4 regions of the Aeribacillus sp. FSL M8-0235 genome follow, and region 4 is predicted to be linked to each of the others. Evidence: riboswitches for the same ligand, from Rfam matches in the RefSeq annotation. Region 4 holds a riboswitch; each other region holds the start of a gene.
What was found. Region 4 has a riboswitch for thiamine pyrophosphate ahead of tenI (thiazole tautomerase TenI). Riboswitches for the same ligand answer to the same signal wherever they lie in the genome.

Region 1 (5,208 bases), 380 kb from region 4:
CATTGTTGATAAATCGGTTCTTTTGGCTTCGCATCTTTTAATTTTTCGCCAATTTCGTAATATAGCCAATAGCACGGAAGTATTGCAGCAATAATATCGCCTAAGTGACCGTTGATCGCCGCTCGATATAAATGGGAAGTATAGGCGTACGCCGTTGGGGCCGGCTTAAAATTCGCCTTCTCCTCCTCTGTGATTCCCAGCTGTTTGGCAAATGTTTCATGAAGAGATAATTCCGCTTCAAATGTTCCTTGTGCATGCTGAGCCATTCGCGATGTCGTATATAAATCGTTTGCTTTTGCCGCTCCATACGATTGCACTTTTGCAAAATGGCTTAAATAATACGAATCTTGCAAAACGTAATAACGAAAACATTCAAGCGGCAAACTCCCATCGGCAATACCTTTTACAAATGGATGATCGAAGCTGGCCTGCCATATCGGATCTGCTTTTGTTCGAATTTTTTCAGAAAATTTCATGTTCATTCTCTCCTATATTAAGAATTGATTTCGATTGGCCACATTTCTTTTCGTTCAGACATTTCCCAAAACATATATTCGTATTTGCTCGTTGTGACAAAAATATCTTCCAGCCATTTCAATTCTTCTTCCCGTTTTCCTTCTGCAAGCTCATTCATTAAATCTTTCAGCCATTTTGCCAATTCACCGAATTCTGTTGATGCGTACATTTTTACCCACTCGCCGTAAAACTCATGTTCACTGGCACCAGGAATCTCATGTAAGCGTGTGCCGATTTCATAATAGCTCCATGTACATGGAAGGACTGCGGCAACCAGTTCTGCCAATGATCCTCGCTGCGACACATTTAACATATAGCTCGTATATGCAACGGTTGTAGCAGCAGGCTGAACTTGTTCTAATTTTTCCTTCTCTATTCCTATTCTTTCAGCGTATTGACGATGCAAATCCATTTCCACTTTTAACGTCGAATGTAGAAGATCAGCAAAAACTGTCATTGTTTGAAGATTGTGAGCCTTTAAGCTTCCAAGGGCAAACAGGCGGCAGTATTCGATTAAATAAAGATAATCCTGCTCCATAAAAAAGCGAAATTTGTCGATATCCAGCGTCCCATTGCCGATTCCTTGAACAAACGGATGATGGTAACTCGCTTCCCAAATCGGTTTTGCAGTTTTATACAATCGGTCTGTAAACATTTGAATTACCCCTTTCGCAGCTTTTGTAATTGTCATCGTTTTTTCTGATACCAATCAAATAAAAACGCGATCAGCGATTTTGTAAATGTTTTTAATTGGGGGATGGACAGCTTTTCATTCACCGAGTGTGCATCTTCAAGCGTGCCCGGTCCATATAAAACGACGGGAATTCCCGCTTCACTCAGCCAGCCGCCGTCTGTCACAGTAGGGGACATCGTCAGCTTTGCTTCCTCATTAAATGCCAGTTTATGTGCTTTTTGTAATGTTTTCACTCCGAGTGAATGTTCGTCATATGAAAAAGCTGGGAAAATTTCTCCTCGATCTTCAATCATCGATGTGCCGCCCCATTTAAATTTCGGAGGATATTTCCGAAGCCATGGATCAGCCATTGCAACATGATGGATATGTTCTTCAATTTCCCGGATCACCTCTACATAATGCTCTTCCGGGTAATAGTGAACGGTAATCCAAAGGGAACATTTATCGGCCACAAAAGCGGCGTGCCTTCCACCTTCAATCACTGCAGGATTAATTGTGGCAGAACCAGGCGGAAAGCCTTTGCTCGTTTTCATCACTGCCCAATGCTGTTCAAGCTCTCGCAGTCCTTCAATAATTTTCATCATTTTTTCAATCGCGCTTGCCCCAAAAAGCTTCCCGCCGGCATGAATCATTTGTCTTCTCGTGCCATCGTGAAATGTCTCGGGGCTTTCAATCGTAATCCAGCCCGTGATCACCCCGCCTTGCCCTTGTATTTCACAGTTGCTTGAATCGACAACGATGGCAAAATCAGCTCGATATCCCCGGTCGCAGCACGATTTTGTTCCTGCTTCGCCTACTTCTTCTCCGACGACGGACTGAAAAATGATATCCCCTCCCGGCTCAATGCCGTTTTCTTGCAGCAGCTTTATTGCAAACAGACTGGCAGCCATTCCCCCTTTCATATCCGCTACACCGCGTCCGTATATGTAATCCCCTTTAACCGTTGCCTCAAAAGGAGGCGTTAGCCATTCTTCTCCCTCTTCGATTGAAGCGACATCAATATGCCCGTTAATAATTAAACTGTGGTAATTTTCTGGATCTTTTCCTTTTTTCGTTCCTACTACGACTGGATCTTGTTCATATAAATCCCATTGATCAATGGAAAAGCCGATGTCTTCCAAATATGAGGCGACATACTTTTGAGCCTCTTTTGCATTTCTTGCCGGAGGGCTCGGCGTTTCAAACGATACGAGTGTTTTTAGAAGATTCAGAAGTTCTTCTTCCCTTTCATCAATTTGCTGAAATAGCGTTTGTAACACGTTGTCTCCCCTTTCTTAACATTTGTTTTGAAAAATGGTTTGCCAACCGGCCATGTAATGCAAAAAGCCCGTTCCCAATATAAGGGAACGGGCAAGTATATACAAAACCCATAGACAGGTTTCGATATTACTGCACCACTTCCCTACGCTAGTATGATCTAGATCAGGTTCAAAGGGTCAAGGCACACGCCTTTCTCAGCCTTTCGGCTCCCCTAGTGGTATGTTAATATTATGAAATTTTCATTTAATTTCATTAAATCATAAAATATCAGTAGCGTTGCATAAAAAAATTTAATGTTTGTCAAGCTCAATAAAAATTCCAGTTATTTCATGTAACTGAATATTCAGACATACAATCTTTCTAAGCAAGCTTAAAAGGACAATGACGTCTTAATCGGCAGTCCACTTCCACAATTTGGCAATATATTACAGAAACATTGGATCATAAACTAAATCGTCTAGGTGTTCCACCTCCCCTTCTTCAAATTGGTACACGATGGTTTCAAAATCTTTTTCCCAATCGTATTTTTTCCGACCGTTGGACGTTCGAATTGGCTTTTTAAAAAGGGAGCGAACAAAACAGTCAAAACCTTTAAAAAGCAGATTCTGTAAAGTTCGCTTGATCTCTAATAAAGGACCATCGTGATTCACTTTTAATTGGAGCATGGCCTGTAAGCAATAGGTGATTAGGGCGATCCAAATTTGATTGTAAACGGCATTTTGACTTTTTCCATAAAATCTTTTTATCTTAAGGTGCTGTTTCATCCATTTAAAGAAGGTCTCTATCTTCCAGCGATATCGGTATAAATCTGCAATCTCTTCCGCAGAAAGATCAAAGCAATTGGTTATGATGATCACGGGATTCCCTTCGCTGTCGACCGTTTCGATCAATCGGAGAGGATGAGTCATTTTGGTATGATTACGGTCATTTCCTAAAATGACAATCTGATCCCTATAAATCAAACGTTCTGGATTGGGAATCCGTTCCGATAAAACTTCAATCTCTGCGTTCTTTTTAAGCCGGGTAATGAATCGCACCCCTTCTCGGCATAAGCGGTCGAACTGTTTGTAATCGACATACCCTCGATCAAACAAGTAAATCGCATTTGGATCGATTTCAATGAGTTCGTCCATCTGTGTGCGATCGGCATGTTTCGCGGGTAAGATAATCCCTTGATCCGGAACAGTGATATCCTTCGTTACAACAACCTTTAAATGGAGTCGAACACCAGCCTTTGTCTTACGAAAAGTTGCCCATGGATATTGGCTCAAACTCATGCTCATCGTGGTAGAATCAATGACCAGAAGACGACCAATGTTTCGGATGATCGGGGCATTTTTCATTTGCCCTTGGATCTTTAAGACCAGATATTTAAATACTTTTTCAAACAGTTGAGGGGATAATTGGCCTAATTTGCGAGAAAGTTGCGAAGTACTAATTGCATCAAATTCCAGATATGTCTGCAACTCTTCCTTGTCTTTCAAATGTTTGGCCAATTTTGTTAAGCTTTCCAATTCATTTATCTGAGCGATGATACAAAGTTGTAAAAACTTATACGCTGTTAATTTTTTAATGTATTTGTCAACGTCAATCACATTAATTAGTTTTGAAAAAGTTATTGGATCGATCTCTTTAAATAGTTCATTTATTGTGGATTCTGTGGTATTCTTATCCATAATGGTTTCTCCTTATTCTTAGGATTTGGATAGGACTGCCAATCCTAATTATAAGGAGTTTTTTTATATCCAAAAAGATGAAATTTAACATAAAATTGGGCTTGACAAATTAAAATTAACTTAATGCAATGCTACTGATAAAATATAGAAAAATACAAGCCAACGGTTAATTGATCCTTTTTGCTGTCTTTAATAATTCACGATAACCAATTCGAGTAAATTGCAAATGTTGATCAATATAATTAGCCTTTTTCAAATGCTCGATGGATTGTTCAGAAAAACTGCCGCTAATTTCCTGAAACCTTCGATTAATTTCCACTAACGAATGATTTAATATAAAATCCGCATCAAGCAGCAGGACAATCCGCTCGATCTCAGGATCTCTTTTTAAAATCAAGTTGGCAATCCGGCCTTTCATGAATGCTAGCTCTTGTTGAAGCTTTGAAGCTTCATCCTCTTTTTCTCTAATTTTGGCTCGGTACTTTTGTTTTTCTTCCTCTTCGATACCGGCTTTTGTTAATAGCTCCTCCAACAATTGCGTTTTATCAAGCTCCAGTTTATTTAATTGCTGTTCTTTTCGCGCCATTTCTGTTTCATCAGGCAGCTTTTCGTTTTGAATAGGCTCTTTTCGTTCTTCTTTCATCTTTATCATATAGTCTATTTTCCGATAGACAAGGAAGGCGAGAACAACTAAACATCCATTTAATAGCAGAGATATAAAACGCACGACGACGTCGTTAAATGCAAGCAAATAAAATAGGAAAAGGATAACGATGACAGCCAAAAGCACCTTTAATAGATTCATAATGGAAAAAGTTTGTGATTGTTTTGCCATCCACCTATGCTCCTTTTTGTTCAAACTAGCATCATTTATTATAGCATGTTGTGATTTGGAATGTGAATCATTTCTTTAGGATTGAGAGCTGGAAAAAGGATGTCAGATGAATGGTAAATGGAGATGCTTATCTTTTGAAAGCTTCGAAGCAATAAAAACAAGTCCTTTCAAAGCCGGAAAGGTATTTTTCTAAAATGAAAAACCACCTGCAATGTTTTGCAGATGGT
Region 2 (5,208 bases), 2.1 Mb from region 4:
TCAAAAAAATGGTCGTGACACTTATGAAATATTTTTATTTATTCGTTGCTCTCTTCTGTTTATTGTCTGGAATTTTGGTCGGTTTTGCAAAGGAGCTTCCGCTTTCGATGATAGTCATTTTCTTAGGTTTTTTCAATCTTGCTTTATATTATGTCTTCCATAGAGAAGCCTTGAAAAAACAGCAAATTTAAAAGAATGGCGAAAATAAAGGCACCATTCTTTTTCGAAAACGTCAAATAAGCTTTTTATAAACTTTATCTTTATAAAATTGAGATGCAGATGTGTTGAATATATTCCTTTTCTTCACGATTCGTTCCAATGCTAATTGTTTTTCCGACAGCTTTTGTTGTAATTTTTTCCTTTCTGCTTCATCTTCACAGCATTTTAGTAAATCTTGAATAGTTAATAGTTCCTTTTTCAAGTCATTTTCTTGATCGACCATACCGGCGTTTCTCAAAAGACGATAAGCCATTCGGAGTTCTTCCGGAATATCAGACAAATCGTCATGCGGGAGAGGCTTCCCCATCCCGGGAAGTTCTTTAAACTCTCCCTCTTCATATGCCTTTTTGATCCGATCCTCAGCAATTTTTGCAAATATATCCACGCTTCACCCTCCCTTCGACCGTTATGTTCGTCCTTTTTCTAAACGCTTTACCCGCTTTTTCATCGCTTTTGTTAAATATCCGCCTTTAAAAGAACGAATTTCATACGAGCTTAAAAACGCTTTTGGTTCTATTTCATTGACAAGGTTTAAAAATTCTTCCTCCCGAGAGCGTTGAGCAACAACTTCCAAACGATACCTGATCGAATTCATTCCTTCTCCTTGAAAGACCGTAACCCCAAAACCAGCCTCCCTCAATTTTTTTACTAATTCGGAATTTTTATCCATTAAATTCACATTGTATGTTACATATCCAAAAGCCAGCTTTTTCTCCAGTTCACCGCCCAACAACAGCCCTGCACCAAAACCGACAATATATGCACTAATATTGTAAATATTAGATAAATCTTGAAAAACTATTCCTAAAGCGACAATATAAATCGCTGCTTCTAGCAAACCTATACCAGCAGCAGCCTTTGTTTGATTTTTCACTAACAAAATAGTTCGGATCGTCAATACTGGTACATACAATAATTGCAGCAAAAAAATAAAAATTGCTTGTAGAAACATGTTGCCTAGACACTCCTTTGTTCCATCATACTATAAATTATTTTCAAAAAGAAAGAGCTATCATAAACTCAAAATCTGAGATTTGAAACTACATTTTTACAATTCATCTTGATCTGTTATTATGCTTCGAAACTTCCTTTTTCATGCGAATAGGCTGGCGCTTGAAATACATCGCTGTTCTCCATACCCACTCCAACGGCCCTAATTGAAAATATTTAAACCAAATATGGCTGATGATAAGCTGCACGGCAAAAATTGCGAGTGCAAGCCAAAAACCGGCGAAGGGGTATACTTTACCGTACAATCCCAATCCGTAATGATAAAAAAGATATGTACAAATAACAGATTGCATGATGTAATTTGTCAATGACATGCGTCCAACAGGCGCTATCTTCTTAACAATTTGCCGGCAGATTGGGTGAAAATATAAAAATATGAGAGAGATCACATAAAACAACATGAGAAATGGTGCACCGAACACCATGTAAAAACTATTTTTAGCGGTGACCGCAAAAATATTTAACGGAAGCCCAATGATAAGCCCGAAAAACCAGATGGCTGTTAATAACCTTCGATGCTTCTCCGGTTCTTGAAAAAGCTTTTGTTTCGCAAATATCATGCCAACTAAAAACATGCTGATATATGGGAGCATGTTTATTATATAGACAAGCGGTTGAAAAGGCCACATGCCAGACATAGACATGTAAAAAAGCCGATCATGAATACGCTGATGGAAAATATCAGTAAAACTTCCGTTTTGATATGAATGGATTGCGTTTCTTGCCTCCTCTTCCAGTAAGGCAGCCTGCTCTCTTTTTTGGACAAAAGCATCCTCACCATTGGATACAGCCGTCATCAAACCAATAAGGAGCAAATATAAACTAAATAAACATACAGTCCATACCAAAAGGGTTTTCCAGGAACACTTCCGGAAAAAAAGGAGAAGAAACCCCAGCACAGCATAATCCATTAAAATGTCTCCATCCCAAATGAAAAATGAATGAATTAGTCCAAATACAAAAAGCACCACCAGTCTGCGTATATATATAGAAACAAAGTTCCTGCCGTTTCCTAAAGCCCGTTCCTCCATGATGATGATTCCAAATCCGAACAATAATGAGAACATTGTAATAAACTTCATTTGTACAAATATTTCCAAAATATTTTTCGTTAGAAAATCCCATGTTCTCCATGTTTCAGTAAAAAAATTTTCGCTGCCTATTTGGTATAAATATACATCTGGATAGCTGAAATGCGCCATATTCACAAGTAAAATGCCAAATATCGCAGCCCCCCGCACCACATCCACTACTTCATAACGCTCACGTTTAAGATTCAAACCAAAACCCCCATTCTGAAAAAAGTTCTTATTGTTAACGCCCTTTTTTCATTACTTTTTGTCCAAAGGCTGCATTTCAGCTTTATCATGTTTAAATTTATTTGAATATAGCGAAAAAAGAATGACAATTTTCTTATAGTCTATTATGATAGACATAAGATTCGAATATCAGCAGATCCACAAGGGGAGCTATATGCTGAGAGTGGACGGATATTTCGTCCAGACCCTTTGAACCTGTTAGTTAATGCTAGCGTAGGGATGTGGAAGTATACTGATCCATGATACAGCCTTTTCCCCCTTATGGATATTTGTTGATAGCAAATAATATACAGGGGGTTTTATTTTTGGAAAAAAATCGCTTATTACTATTAATAGAAGCAGCAATCTTTGCAGCATTGGCAGTTATACTTGATCTTCTCCCTTCCATTCAATTATCATCAGCCATTTCTATATCCATTGCCATGGTGCCTGTACTCATATTATCGTTTCGATCCGGTGCAAAGATTGGCTTCATTTCCGGCTTTTTATGGGGATTATTGCAAATTGTATTAGGTGATGCATACATCCTGATGCCTGTTCAAGGCTTCATCGACTATTTTCTAGCTTTTTCCTTTATCGGTTTAGCCGGTCTTTTCTGCAAAACTATCCAAAATAAGCTGAAAGATGGAAAGAAAAGCTCTGCTCTTGTTTTCATCATCTTTGGCGTCTTCATCGGAGCTTTTGCACGTTATTTTTGGCATTTTATCAGCGGTGTCTTTTTCTTCGGAGAATATGCACCAGAAGGAATGTCAGCGGTCGTTTATTCTTTGATCGTAAACGGCATTACGATGATAGGAGCGTTTGTATTATGCGCTGTCGTTACTGTTATTCTCATTATGGCGGCGCCAAGATTGGTTGTAAAATAAATAAAATAGTCCTCTGCAAAACATGCAGAGGATGATTTTGTTTATAGGGTAAATACTTTCGTTTCAACAGTGTATTTTTTTAATTTTTCACGGCTTACATGAAAACCGATCCCCGGGTTATCAGGCAAGGCAATTTTTCCATTATAAACCGATATTTCCGGTTCAATAATATCTTCTTCCCAATACTTAGATGAACTGGATATATCTCCTGGCAGTGTGAATTGTTCAAGTGTCGCTAAGGCTATATTATGGGCCCGTCCAATCCCTGATTCAAGCATCCCTCCGCACCAAACTGGAACATTTTGCTCTTTGCAAAAATCATGGATTTTTTTTGCTTCTGTCAAACCGCCAACACGGCCGATTTTTATATTCATAATTTTGCAGCTTCGAAGTTCAACAGCCTTTCGAGCATCTTCGAAGGAACAAATACTTTCATCTAAACAGATCGGTGTGTCCAATTCTTTTTGAAGTTTGCTATGATCCACAATATCATCGTGCGCAAGAGGCTGCTCAATCATCATTAATTGAAACTCATCCAATTGTTTTAGATGATTTATATCTTTTAATGTATAGGCACTGTTCGCATCAGCCATTAAATCCAAGTTCGGAAAATGCTTCCGTATTTCCTTAACTACTTCAATATCCCAACCTGGTTTAATCTTTATTTTTACTCTCTTGTATCCTTCCTCCTGATATTGTTCAATAAGACTGATTAAATCTTTTATTGTTGGCTGAATACCGATGCTCACCCCAGCTTCAACTTCTTTTTTCATTCCCCCGAGAGCTTGTGAAAGAGGTATATTTTGCTGTTTTGCATATAGATCCCACACGGCACCTTCCAAAGCCGCTTTTGCCATATAATTTCTGCGAATAAAACGAAACGATTCAGCCAACTCACGAGGATGATGAAACGACGTCTTTGATAAAATCGGAATGAGGAAATCTTCGATCATGTGCACAGTTGTTTTCACGGTTTCTTCTGTATACCATGGAATGGAAAAAGCAACCCCTTCTCCAAAACCGGCTGCACCATCATCATCCTTTACTTCTACGATCAACAATTCGCGATCGTGAATGTCTCCATAGCTAGTAGAAAATGGGGCTTTCAAACGCATCTGTAATATATGCAAAACAATTTTCTTAATTTTTATCAATTAAGAGCATCTCCTTTTTTAAACAAGCTCTCAGCTAAGTTCGACAAAATCATTCCCATTCGCCAGAGGGCTCGATATTTCCCGGAAAATATTTCTTAAAATAGCGAATCCACTCGAACGTTTGTTTTACACTAATTATAAAATAAACGCTTTCTTAATGTAAAGGAGCAAGGGATTTCTTTATTTCCCTTATTGTTTATTGAACTGTAAAATCTCAAATAAATAATGAGATAATCGTAGAAACGAGTCTCATCATGAGATTAATTTTTCCACTCAATAGTTGTCTTCTTCTCTTTGTTGACTAGCAATTTAAAAACATCAGGTCTTGCATAATGCCCAACAGGATCAAAATCAAACTGGCTATAGGCGATTTGTTTCATATCCAGTTCTGCAATGATGATGTCTTCCTTGCCAAATACGGGCTCTGTCACATATTCGCCCAACGGTCCAACAATCGCGCTACCTCCTCTGCTCATTACTTCAGGTGAAGAAGCAAGTTCATCATAACAAGCCAAATCTTTCGGATACATATCTTTTGTCACATATTGATTGGCAGACAAAACAAAGCATCTCCCCTCCAAAGCAATGTGGCGGATTGTTGACTGCCAAGTTTCCCTTGCATCAGCCGTTGGGGCAATA
Region 3 (5,208 bases), 1.5 Mb from region 4:
CTTTTGCTTTCACTTCAATTCCGTCCATGGCAACCCCTGCAATAAACGGGGTTTCGATTACTTTCGGATTTACGCTCATTTGAACGGCCTCAAGCACGTCTCTTCCCGCTAAATCAATCGCAGCACAACGTTCAAAGCTCAATTCAATATTAGCTCTTTCAGCTGCAATTAATGCGTTGACAACTCGATCAACATTCCCTCCTGCCAAATAATGGCTTTCCAATTGATTCGTTGTGACATCAAGGCCTGCTTTATGCGCTTTAATTAACGGATTGATCACTCGACTTGGAATGACTCTACGCAGCCTCATTCCAATAAGAGTCAAAATACTGATGCGAACGCCAGCTGCCAGAGCGGAAATCCAGAGCATAATCGGCACAAAAGAGAACAAGATGCCAAGCAAAATAAGACCTAATACGATAAGACCTAGTAAAAGAAAAAATGATACATCCATGTGATATACCTACCTCCTATTCATTTTCATTAATAGCTCTTACAACAATTCGTGAGCCTTCTACTTTAACAATTTTCACTTTTTTTCCTTTCTCAATATACGTTCCTTCTGTCACAACATCCAATCTTTCCTCTCCATCGGTCATTACTGTTCCTGCCGGTCGTAAAGCAGTCACAGTTACACCCGTTTTCCCAATTAAATCTGTACGATTTTGATTGGATACATAACCTTTCTCCGTGCTGATTGAATCATTTAAAATAATTTTTTTAAACCATTTCATACGCTTACCAATCACCTTTGACATGATGAATATTGTGAATATCGAAATGGAACCGGCAATAAAAAGAGAAACCGCCATATGTCCTATATGATCAGCTGCTAAAAATAAACTTAAAAGGACTGAAAGAAAACCGATTGCTCCAATAATTCCTCCTGGAACAAACAACTCTGCAATTATAAGCAGAACCCCAAGCACGAACAAAACAACCGTTTCCAATCCCGCAAGCCCTGCAATAAAATGACCGAAGAAAAACAAAAACAGCGCCAATAGTCCAATAAAACCAGGAATGCCAAACCCAGGAGTGTACAATTCTAACACAAACCCTAAACCGCTAATCGTTAATAATATCGGAATGGTATACATGTTTGTTACAAAACGGGCTATTTTTTCAGCAAACGTCTCCTCAGTCTCTTGGATTTTTGCACCTTCCATTCCGATCGATTTCAAAAGCTCTGCCCGGCTTTTGGCGATGCCTTCACCATACCCGACTTCCATCGCTTGTTTTGCTGTTAATGTTAGTAATTCTCCTTTTTCTGCACCATATTCGGGCATATCCAAGCTGCTGTCTACCATCGCCTCAGCGAACATAGGGTCTCTGCCATGAACCTCAGCAGCATTTCTCATCTCTGCTTTCCAAAACGATTGCACTTTTACTTCTGCAGCATTGCCATTGGAGTCAATGACAGCCGCTGACCCAATGGTACCGCCAGGATGGTAATATATTTGATCAGCCCTTAATGCTATATAAGCCCCTGCGGAAATCGCATGTTTATTTACATAAGTGATTGTTTTGATATCTGTATCCATAATCATTTTACCTATTTCTATCGCTGCCTCTAAAGCACCGCCAGGAGTGTTCAATTCAAAAACAATGACATCCGCTTTTTCTTTTTCCGCCTCCTGAATGGATCGTTTAATAAAATGCACCAACCCTTTTTCAATTGTATTTTCAATCGGAATAAAATAAACAGTTTTTCCTTCAGCTGATTTGGCATCAAAAGACGCACAAATAATCGACAAGATGAGCAGCAGAGCGCAAATAGCGAAAAACTTATTGTTTGATTTCAGGCCTCTCCCCCCTTATTTTTTGCCTAATATTATTACGGACAATTGTGCAGAAAGTTTCAAAAATCAACTATTCTGCAAACAAACATGAAACGAAAAAATATTTTCATTATTTTTCATATTATGTTACTATTAAAAAAAATATATAACCATCTACTAGGGGTGTCCAATTAGCTGGACTGAGAGAAGAACGCGCCTGAAGTTCTTCAACCCTTTGAACCTGATCTGGATGATGCCAGCGTAGGGAAGTAGGTAGCGGGAGTATTTTGTATTGCCTTCTTTTTCTATATTGAATTGATCGGGTTCGTGTTAAAGCGAACCCGTTTTTATTTTTCACATCCCATCTCCCCTCCTATTTTTCTATGCACATCTTCAGATAAAAAAATGGAGGAGGAGAAAAATGAAACATTATTTCGAAAACATGCAGTTTCCAGCAAGCAAAAAAATTTATGTGACTGGGTCGAGACCCGATATTCGGGTTCCGATGAGGGAAATTCAATTAACTCCCACGAAAACGGAAGCGGGAACGTTTGAAAATGAACCTGTAAAGGTTTATGACACGAGCGGTCCCTATACAGATCCTGATTTTCAGGCAGATATTCATAAAGGTTTGCCGGCTGTGCGCAAACAGTGGATTTTAGACCGTCATGATGTTGTAGAATATGACGGGCGCCAGGTAAAGCCTGAAGATAATGGATTTCGCAATTGGGAAGATCACAATATTGCCACACCTTTTCATCGAAAGCCTTTCAAAGCAAAAAAAGGTGCTGTCGTTACACAAATGCACTATGCAAAAAAGGGGATCATCACCCCAGAGATGGAGTTTGTGGCGATTCGTGAAAACATGGATCCTGAATTCGTTCGTCAAGAAGTCGCTACCGGCAGGGCCATTATTCCGTCCAACATTAATCACCCGGAAAGTGAACCGATGATCATCGGCCGGAACTTTCATGTAAAAATTAATGCCAACATTGGCAATTCAGCTGTAACATCGTCAATTGAAGAAGAAGTTGAGAAGATGCTTTGGGCCATTCGCTGGGGCGCTGACACAATTATGGACCTGTCAACAGGAAAAAATATTCATGCAACAAGAGAATTTATCATCCGCAACTCGCCCGTGCCGGTTGGAACCGTCCCGATTTACCAAGCGCTCGAAAAAGTAAATGGCGTTGCTGAAGAGTTAACATGGGAAATTTACCGTGATACATTAATTGAGCAAGCAGAACAAGGGGTCGATTATTTTACTATACATGCCGGCGTGCTGCTTCATTATATCCCTTTGACCGTCAAAAGGACGACCGGAATCGTATCCCGCGGCGGTTCGATCATGGCCCAGTGGTGTATGGCGCATCATCAAGAAAACTTTTTATACACTCATTTTGAAGAGATTTGCGAAATTTTAAAAACATATGATATTGCTGTTTCATTAGGTGACGGCTTGCGTCCCGGATCTATTCGAGATGCCAATGATGAAGCGCAATTTGCCGAATTGAAAACGCTCGGTGAATTGACGGAAATCGCCTGGAAACATGATGTTCAAGTCATGATCGAAGGCCCTGGGCACATTCCGATGCATAAAATTAAAGAAAATGTTGATTTAGAAAATGAAATTTGCAAGGGGGCTCCTTTTTATACCCTTGGTCCATTAACAACCGATATTGCTCCCGGCTATGATCATATTACGTCAGCCATTGGAGCAGCCATGATCGGCTGGTACGGAACGGCCATGCTATGTTATGTAACTCCGAAAGAGCATTTAGGCCTTCCCAATAAAGAGGATGTGCGCCAAGGTGTTGTTGCTTACAAAATTGCAGCCCACGCCGCAGATTTGGCAAAAGGGCATCCAGGCGCCCAAATAAGGGATGATGCTTTATCAAAAGCCCGTTTTGAATTTCGCTGGAACGACCAATTTAATCTTTCTCTCGATCCTGAACGGGCACGCGAATATCATGACGAAACTTTGCCGGCAGAAGGAGCGAAAATTGCCCATTTTTGTTCTATGTGCGGTCCAAAATTTTGCTCGATGAAAATTTCCCACAATTTAAGAAAAATGGCCGGTTCAAGTGATTCTGATTTCGTTCAGGAAGGTTTGAGGCAAAAAGCAAAAGAATTTATAGAGGGCGGATCATCCCTTTATCGATAAATAATTTTCAAACTAATGCTCCTGGAAGCTTTAATGGCTTCCAGGAGCTATTCATTCATTAAACGTTTGATCAATCCCGCTGGTTCAATCGGAATTAAACTTTTATGATATTCATCCACTTTCGTTAAAAATTTTGATAGCTGTTTAGATTGCAGCGCTCGAATAATGGAGGCCGAAATATTTGTTTCCTCTTGCCAATTTCGAAAATCAAACACCATCCCGAATTTTTTTAATTTCTCCAAATTTATTTCTTCCTGTCCTGGAAGAGTGTGGTACACAAAAATAGGGATTTTTTTGTATAAACATTCGCTAATTGTCACACCCCCGGGCTTTGTCATGATAAAATCGACGCGATTGTACAGATCGTTCATTTGTTCTCTTGAAGAGATGTAAGGTAAAGGAGTAATTCGTGGATGGTTTTGTTTTATTAATCGATCATAAAGCTTTCTGTTTTTTCCGCATAAGACCATATAATGGATATCATCATCGCGGCTGATTTTTTCCGTTATTTTCTCTATTGAACCGACGCCTGAGCTTCCTCCCGAAATTAATCCTTGATAAAAACGCATGCTATGTACATGTTCATCTTTCCTTTTTGTAATATTGGGGTGAACAGGAATCCCCGTAACAAAAATCTGTTCTTTTTTTATACCTTTTTGGAGCAAATAATCTTTCATATATGAGTGACCGACAAAATGATAGTCAATTTCTCTTTTTCCCCAAAGATGATGAATAAAAAAATCTGTGTATACATTGATAACAGGGATGTTGATTTGAGAAGAGGCTTTCAGCCTGGCAAGCAAGTAGGAAGGAAGAGCATGGGTACAAACAATCATTTTCGGATTCAATTCATCAATGATCTTTTTTAAATGCCGGAGAAAAAGTGCTTCATAATGGACAAACCTTTTGACGCTCTTTTGCTCCGCAAGCACTGACCTGTGGTACATATGGCTATATGATTTAGGAAAACGGCCAATCCATTGCAAATAAAAGGAAGATATCAGCCTTTCTATTTTTCCAAATTTCGATGACAAAAGGTCCATTTTTTCGCAATGAATGTCGGGATCAAGCCGTAACAACCCTTCCATTAGAGCATCAGCTGTTTGATGATGGCCTGAAGGTATGGTCAAAAAAGGAAGATATAAAATTTTTTTCATATCGCTCACCATTGTTATTGATGGAGTTCTTTAAAAGTTTTTTCTTAATTTCGCATGGCTATTCGAAAAAAATTTTTATAAATAAAAACAATTCGTATGCTAAAAAATA
Region 4 (5,208 bases):
TCTTCGCCAGAACAACATCGTCTGAAGTGTATGGAAGAACAATAAACCCTTCTTCCAATAACATCTCTGATGCCTTCAATGTTTCAATCGGATCAGGGAGAAGCGTTTTATCATCTCCAATTACTTCCACCTTAATCATATCACATAATCCTGATGCCTTCGCAAGCTTGGCGATTCTGACTGCTTCCTCAGCAGTTTTTGCCCCGGCCGTGTTCGGCAGAAGCGTATATTTCGATAAATCCAACATCTCCAAAAAATTTGGCTGTGAAGGCTCGTAAATATTCATTCTTCTGACGGCAAATGTCAAAATTTCAGCACCTGAGGCTTCCACCGCTTCTTTTTGTATCTCAAAAGATGGATATTTTCCAGTTCCTAACATTAATCTCGACTGAAATGTTTTATCACCTATTTTTAACATGAATCATCATCCCCCTCCAACAAAATGGACAATTTCAATTTGATCACCATCATTTAATGTCTGGATACTGTATTGTTCTTTTGAAACAATTTCACCATTTCGTTCAACGACAACAATTCTTTCCTGCAATTGAAAAAAGTTCAGCAAATCTTCTATGTTCCGAACACTATTCTCCACTTCCATCTGCTGGCCGTTAATGCGAAGTTTCACTGTTTAATCACCTCCCTTTCGCATCAGAAAGCAATCTGTTTAAAGAAAAGCTATGAACATAACGCTCATATTGATTCGTTTTCAAAATCATGTCTTTTACGATCAAGCTTGTAATCGGCGCTAGAAGAATGCCGTTTCGATAATGGCCGGTCGCAAAAAAGATTCCCTCATGCTCCGGGTGCTCGGCAAAATACGGCCAGCCGTCAGCTGTTTGCGGCCTGAGCGACGACCAAGCACTAACGACCGGTTCAGACCCGATTTCTGGCATAATTTTCTGAACCTTTATCATTAATTCGGATACTCCTTTGACTGTCGGATGCGTATCCCAGTCGTTTTCATAAGAAGTTGCTCCAATAATAACGGTGCCGTCTTTTTTCGGTACGATATAACAGTGCTCGTAAAACACTGTTTTGTTGATCACCAGTTTTTTCGGTTTTATGGCTAAGCATTCTCCTTTAACGGGCTTCATTGGATTTCTCAGCCCCAGCTTTTCAAAGAAAAAGCCACTCCAAACTCCGCTTGAAACGACGACTTTTCCACATATAAAAACTCCTTGGGAAGTGACAAGCTTGTATGCTTTTCCCTCTTTAATCACGTCGAAAACAGGACATTGTTCAAAAATAGATGCACCATATTTTCTAGCGCCTTTCGCATATGCGTGGCAAACAGATGAACCTTTCACTTGGCCGTCATGCTTAAGCCAAAGAGCTCCCGCAATGTCTTCAGAAACATGTGGCTCATTTGCCAGTACGTTTTCCCTTGAATGCCATTCTAGTTCATCCTCATCTGCAAGCGATTGCAGGGAGCGGCCTTCTTCCTCAGTAAATGCAAGCCGATACATGCCTTCCTGCACAAGCTCAATATCCACACCAGATTGCTCCAATAATTCTTTTGCAAGGCTCGGATATAAATTTCGGCTCTCTAAGCATAGCTCAAAAAATATGTCTCTTTTTTCATTTTCAGAATGGGCACCCAGCATTCCTGCTGCAGCGGATGTCGCTTTACCTCCGATTTCGCCGCTTTCAAACACGGCGGTCTTCAGCCCAGCTTTTGATAGCTCATAGGCGATCCCTTGGCCGATGACCCCTCCCCCGATGATTCCAACATCAAAAACGTTCATTTGAAAAAGCTTCCCCTTTCCTGAAAAGTTTGGCAGCGCTCCCTGGATCTTTCGAAGAAAAGATATAGGACATAACGGCAATACCGCTTGCTTTTTTTTCTAAAACCTTTTGCATATTATCAGGCGTGATCCCACCGATGGCGATAATAGGAATATTGACGTGTCCAACGATTTTCCCAAGCAAATCTGTTCCCTTTGCCGGAAGTCCTTTTTTACTGTTCGTTTCAAAAACGTTTCCGAAAAAACAATAGTCTGCTCCGTCTTTTTCTGCTTTTACCGCTTCATCTAATGAATGGACGCTGACACCGGCTTTTATTTGTGGAAAAGCGCTTTTCACTTTTTTTATCGGCAGGCCGGTTCCCGGAAGATGAACATTTTGAACGCCTGTTAGGAGCGCAACATCGAGCCGATCGTTGATAACAAGCTGTTCTCTCCTTATCCCTTTTGCCAAAAGCTGTTCTACGAGATGAATGATCTCACATGGTCTTTTATTTTTTTCTCGTATATGAACGTAATCAACATGTTCTGATATGGACAAAATTATGCGTATTAGCTCGTTGACCGGTTTTGTTCCGTCTGTTACGGCATGAAGTTCCAACATTGTACATTCCTTTCATGAGAAAGACGCTCACACTCGTCTTTCAAGGTTCAAAACTGGAAAGCAGCTGTCCAAGGGTGAGACTGGAAACAATAAAAAACCACCTTCCTTGCTGGAAAGTGGTAATGGAATATCAGACATATGTTTCAAATTCCCACTTCCCTACGCTGGCATCATCCAGATCAGGTTCAAAGGGTCTTAAAGTCAACACTTTAATCTCAGCCTTTTCAAAGGCTCCCCTAGTGGATGCTTATTAAATTTTCATACTAATTTCATGCTATCACAATTTGTTTTGTTTGCAAATATTATTTGCTAAATTCCAGCTCATCTTTTAACTCATTTACATATTTGCGGGAACCCGTTACAATCAAGCGGTCCCCTTTTTTCAATTCGGTATCGCCGTGAGGCACAATGGAATCTTCACCTCGAAAAATCCGGACAAAGATACAATCTCCTGTAAACGGAAAGTATCGAAGCTTCATTCCATCATATTTTCGGTTATTCATATTAATTTGATAAAGAGAGTTGTCTTGGTTTGTTAAGATCCGCATAACGCCAGGCGATTCGATCAAAGCCCTGAGCAGCGTTTTTGTTGACAGCATGACGGAAAATACGCTGATCCCCTTTTCTTTTAATGCTTGATCCAACTCCGGGGAAGAAATGGAGGCGATGACCTGTTCTACGCCGCATTCTTTTGCATATGTCGCAATTTCCGCATTTCTTTCTTCATCCCCAGTAGCCACTATTACTATATCAGCTTCCATTATGTGGTGTTCATTCAATGATTCTATCGAATAGTCTTTCAATTCTTCTATTTTAAATACCGATTGAGCAGTCCCGTTTTCAATTTTGTCTTGCTGTGTATGATATACGGTTGCTTCATACAAATTTTTGTCCAATTCCCTTGTGACTGGAAGGGTCATTTGATTTGCACCAATAAAAGCAATTTTCTTTTTAGGCTGCACCGCCATTTTTTTAGGGAATAATTTTTTAAATCCTATCGGCGTGATAATGCTTGTTAACACGGCAACTACTATTAGTGCGTCAGCCATTTGCTTATCAATCAGTTCGATTCGCTGTCCAATTTCAGCTGCCGCAATAACTAATGATAAAGTAGCAGTCAACAAGAACGCCGCCGCAATCGTTGTATTCGTATCATACCATTTTCTCAGCACAAAAACGGGAATAAACTTTGAGATCAAGAGGGCGAGAAATAACAAAGGAATTAACAAAAGAAGGTTCGGATCTTTGATCAATTCCCATAAATCCAATTCCACCCCTATCATGACAAAAAAGATCGGGATTAAAAAACCGTAGCCAAACGAATCTAGCTTTTGCACCAAGTCTGAATTAGGCGATAAAAGCGAGACTAAAACTCCCGCAAGGAAGGCGCCTAAAATATTTTCTGCCCCAAGCGTTTCCGATAAACCTACAAGTGCGAGAATTAACGTAAAAACCGCCCTTGTTCCAATTTGAACCGTTCCTTTTGACATCGATTTAATAAAGGATCGACTTTTAAACCTTTTGCCAATGAAGTAAAGCAGTACGCCTGCTGCAAACAAAAGAAGCAGAAGCCACGTATTGCTTTCTCCTTCGCTGTTTAAGGAGACAAAAACCGCCAGCAAAATCATGGTGACAAGGTCGGCTATGACAGCCACCAGCAAAATAATTTGGCCGATGGTTGTTTTCATAATTTGCTCGTCTTTCAGCGTCGGCACTACTACTCCTAAAGAAATCGTTGAAATCACTAACGTCATGAAAAAGGCATTGCGGATAAATCCCATCCACATTAACAAATACGATAAAAGTAATGAAACAACGAAAATGCCAAGAAAAACAATTGACGCAACCAAAAAAGTATGAGGAGCTTTTTTTCCGTTGGGCAGCTTTTCTTCTTTTTTCTTCTCTTTGGAGAAAATGGTGAAATCAATCTCAAGCCCGCTTAAAAACATGAGAAATATAAATCCCAGCGTTGAGAGAGTTGACAGCCATACATCTTCTTGCACTAAATTAAATCCCGTTTTCCCGATGATTAATCCGACAATAATTTCCGCAACGACGACAGGAATGAATGCCAGTTTGAACCGATGCAGCAAAATCGGGGTTAAAAAAGCGCCTACCAACACGATGACAAGAGAGGTTACTGCATGTGATTCCATATTACGCCTCCTTTAGCTAATTTTGTTAGAGCAAATAGTTCATAAATAGTGTCGCCATGCCAAAATAAATCAAAATGCTGATCATATCATTAATCGTTGTAATAAATGGACCGGAGGCCACAGCCGGGTCAATACGAAGCCTGTGCATGACAAGAGGAACAAACGCCCCGGCAATTGTCGCAACAGTCAGCGTTGACAATATGGAAAGACCCACTAGCAGTCCTAAGAAAAATTTCTGCTTCCAAATAAAAATTGTCAGTGCAACAACAATTCCGCATACTGTTCCGGTAATCAAGCCGGTTCCAGCTTCTTTGAGAATAATTTTCCACACGCGTTCGGAAGTGCCTTCGCCTGTTGCAATTCTTCTTACGGCAACAGCGAGAGCTTGTGTTCCTGTATTTCCAGCCATCCCTGCAATTAATGGTATAAAGAGCGCTAAAGTTGCCACTTTGTTCAACGTTTCTTCAAACTGGCCGATTAGGCCGGCGGTGAACATTCCTAAAAATAGGAGAATAATAAGCCATGGCAATCTTTTTTTGGCAGCAGAAACAGCATTCGGATCATATGAATCTACATCCGAGACAGCGGCCAGTTTCGAATAATCGTCAGAAGCCTCTTCGTCCAGCACATCAATAATATCATCAACAGTTATAATTCCAACAAGACGATGTTGAAAATCAACAACCGGAAGAGCCAAAAAATT

Region 1: linked by a shared signal. The riboswitch ahead of NSQ71_RS07350 (acetylornithine deacetylase) and the one ahead of tenI (thiazole tautomerase TenI) in region 4 are both predicted to bind thiamine pyrophosphate.
Region 2: linked by a shared signal. The riboswitch ahead of thiT (energy-coupled thiamine transporter ThiT) and the one ahead of tenI (thiazole tautomerase TenI) in region 4 are both predicted to bind thiamine pyrophosphate.
Region 3: linked by a shared signal. The riboswitch ahead of thiC (phosphomethylpyrimidine synthase ThiC) and the one ahead of tenI (thiazole tautomerase TenI) in region 4 are both predicted to bind thiamine pyrophosphate.

Annotation. Positions count from the first base shown of each region.
Region 1 covers NZ_JBBOBW010000001.1:1,508,970-1,514,177, reverse strand. Annotated here, with positions in the region: gene tenA (thiaminase II) at 1-476, opposite strand, end outside; gene tenA (thiaminase II) at 494-1,171, opposite strand; gene NSQ71_RS07350 (acetylornithine deacetylase) at 1,204-2,469, opposite strand; TPP riboswitch at 2,593-2,693, opposite strand; gene NSQ71_RS07345 (IS4 family transposase) at 2,896-4,146, opposite strand; gene NSQ71_RS07340 (hypothetical protein) at 4,313-4,981, opposite strand.
Region 2 covers NZ_JBBOBW010000001.1:3,253,069-3,258,276, forward strand. Annotated here, with positions in the region: gene NSQ71_RS15940 (hypothetical protein) at 9-191, shown strand; gene NSQ71_RS15945 (DnaJ family domain-containing protein) at 233-604, opposite strand; gene NSQ71_RS15950 (DUF2179 domain-containing protein) at 626-1,171, opposite strand; gene NSQ71_RS15955 (DUF418 domain-containing protein) at 1,275-2,510, opposite strand; TPP riboswitch at 2,683-2,786, shown strand; gene thiT (energy-coupled thiamine transporter ThiT) at 2,855-3,415, shown strand; gene menC (o-succinylbenzoate synthase) at 3,457-4,566, opposite strand; gene NSQ71_RS15970 (carbon-nitrogen hydrolase family protein) at 4,830-5,208, opposite strand, start outside.
Region 3 covers NZ_JBBOBW010000001.1:2,594,588-2,599,795, forward strand. Annotated here, with positions in the region: gene floA (flotillin-like protein FloA) at 1-454, opposite strand, end outside; gene NSQ71_RS12610 (NfeD family protein) at 471-1,754, opposite strand; TPP riboswitch at 1,948-2,063, shown strand; gene thiC (phosphomethylpyrimidine synthase ThiC) at 2,200-3,942, shown strand; gene NSQ71_RS12620 (MGDG synthase family glycosyltransferase) at 3,990-5,099, opposite strand.
Region 4 covers NZ_JBBOBW010000001.1:1,132,686-1,137,893, reverse strand. Annotated here, with positions in the region: gene NSQ71_RS05640 (thiazole synthase) at 1-418, opposite strand, end outside; gene thiS (sulfur carrier protein ThiS) at 425-628, opposite strand; gene thiO (glycine oxidase ThiO) at 636-1,748, opposite strand; gene tenI (thiazole tautomerase TenI) at 1,735-2,349, opposite strand; TPP riboswitch at 2,489-2,597, opposite strand; gene NSQ71_RS05620 (monovalent cation:proton antiporter family protein) at 2,652-4,505, opposite strand; gene mgtE (magnesium transporter) at 4,531-5,208, opposite strand, start outside.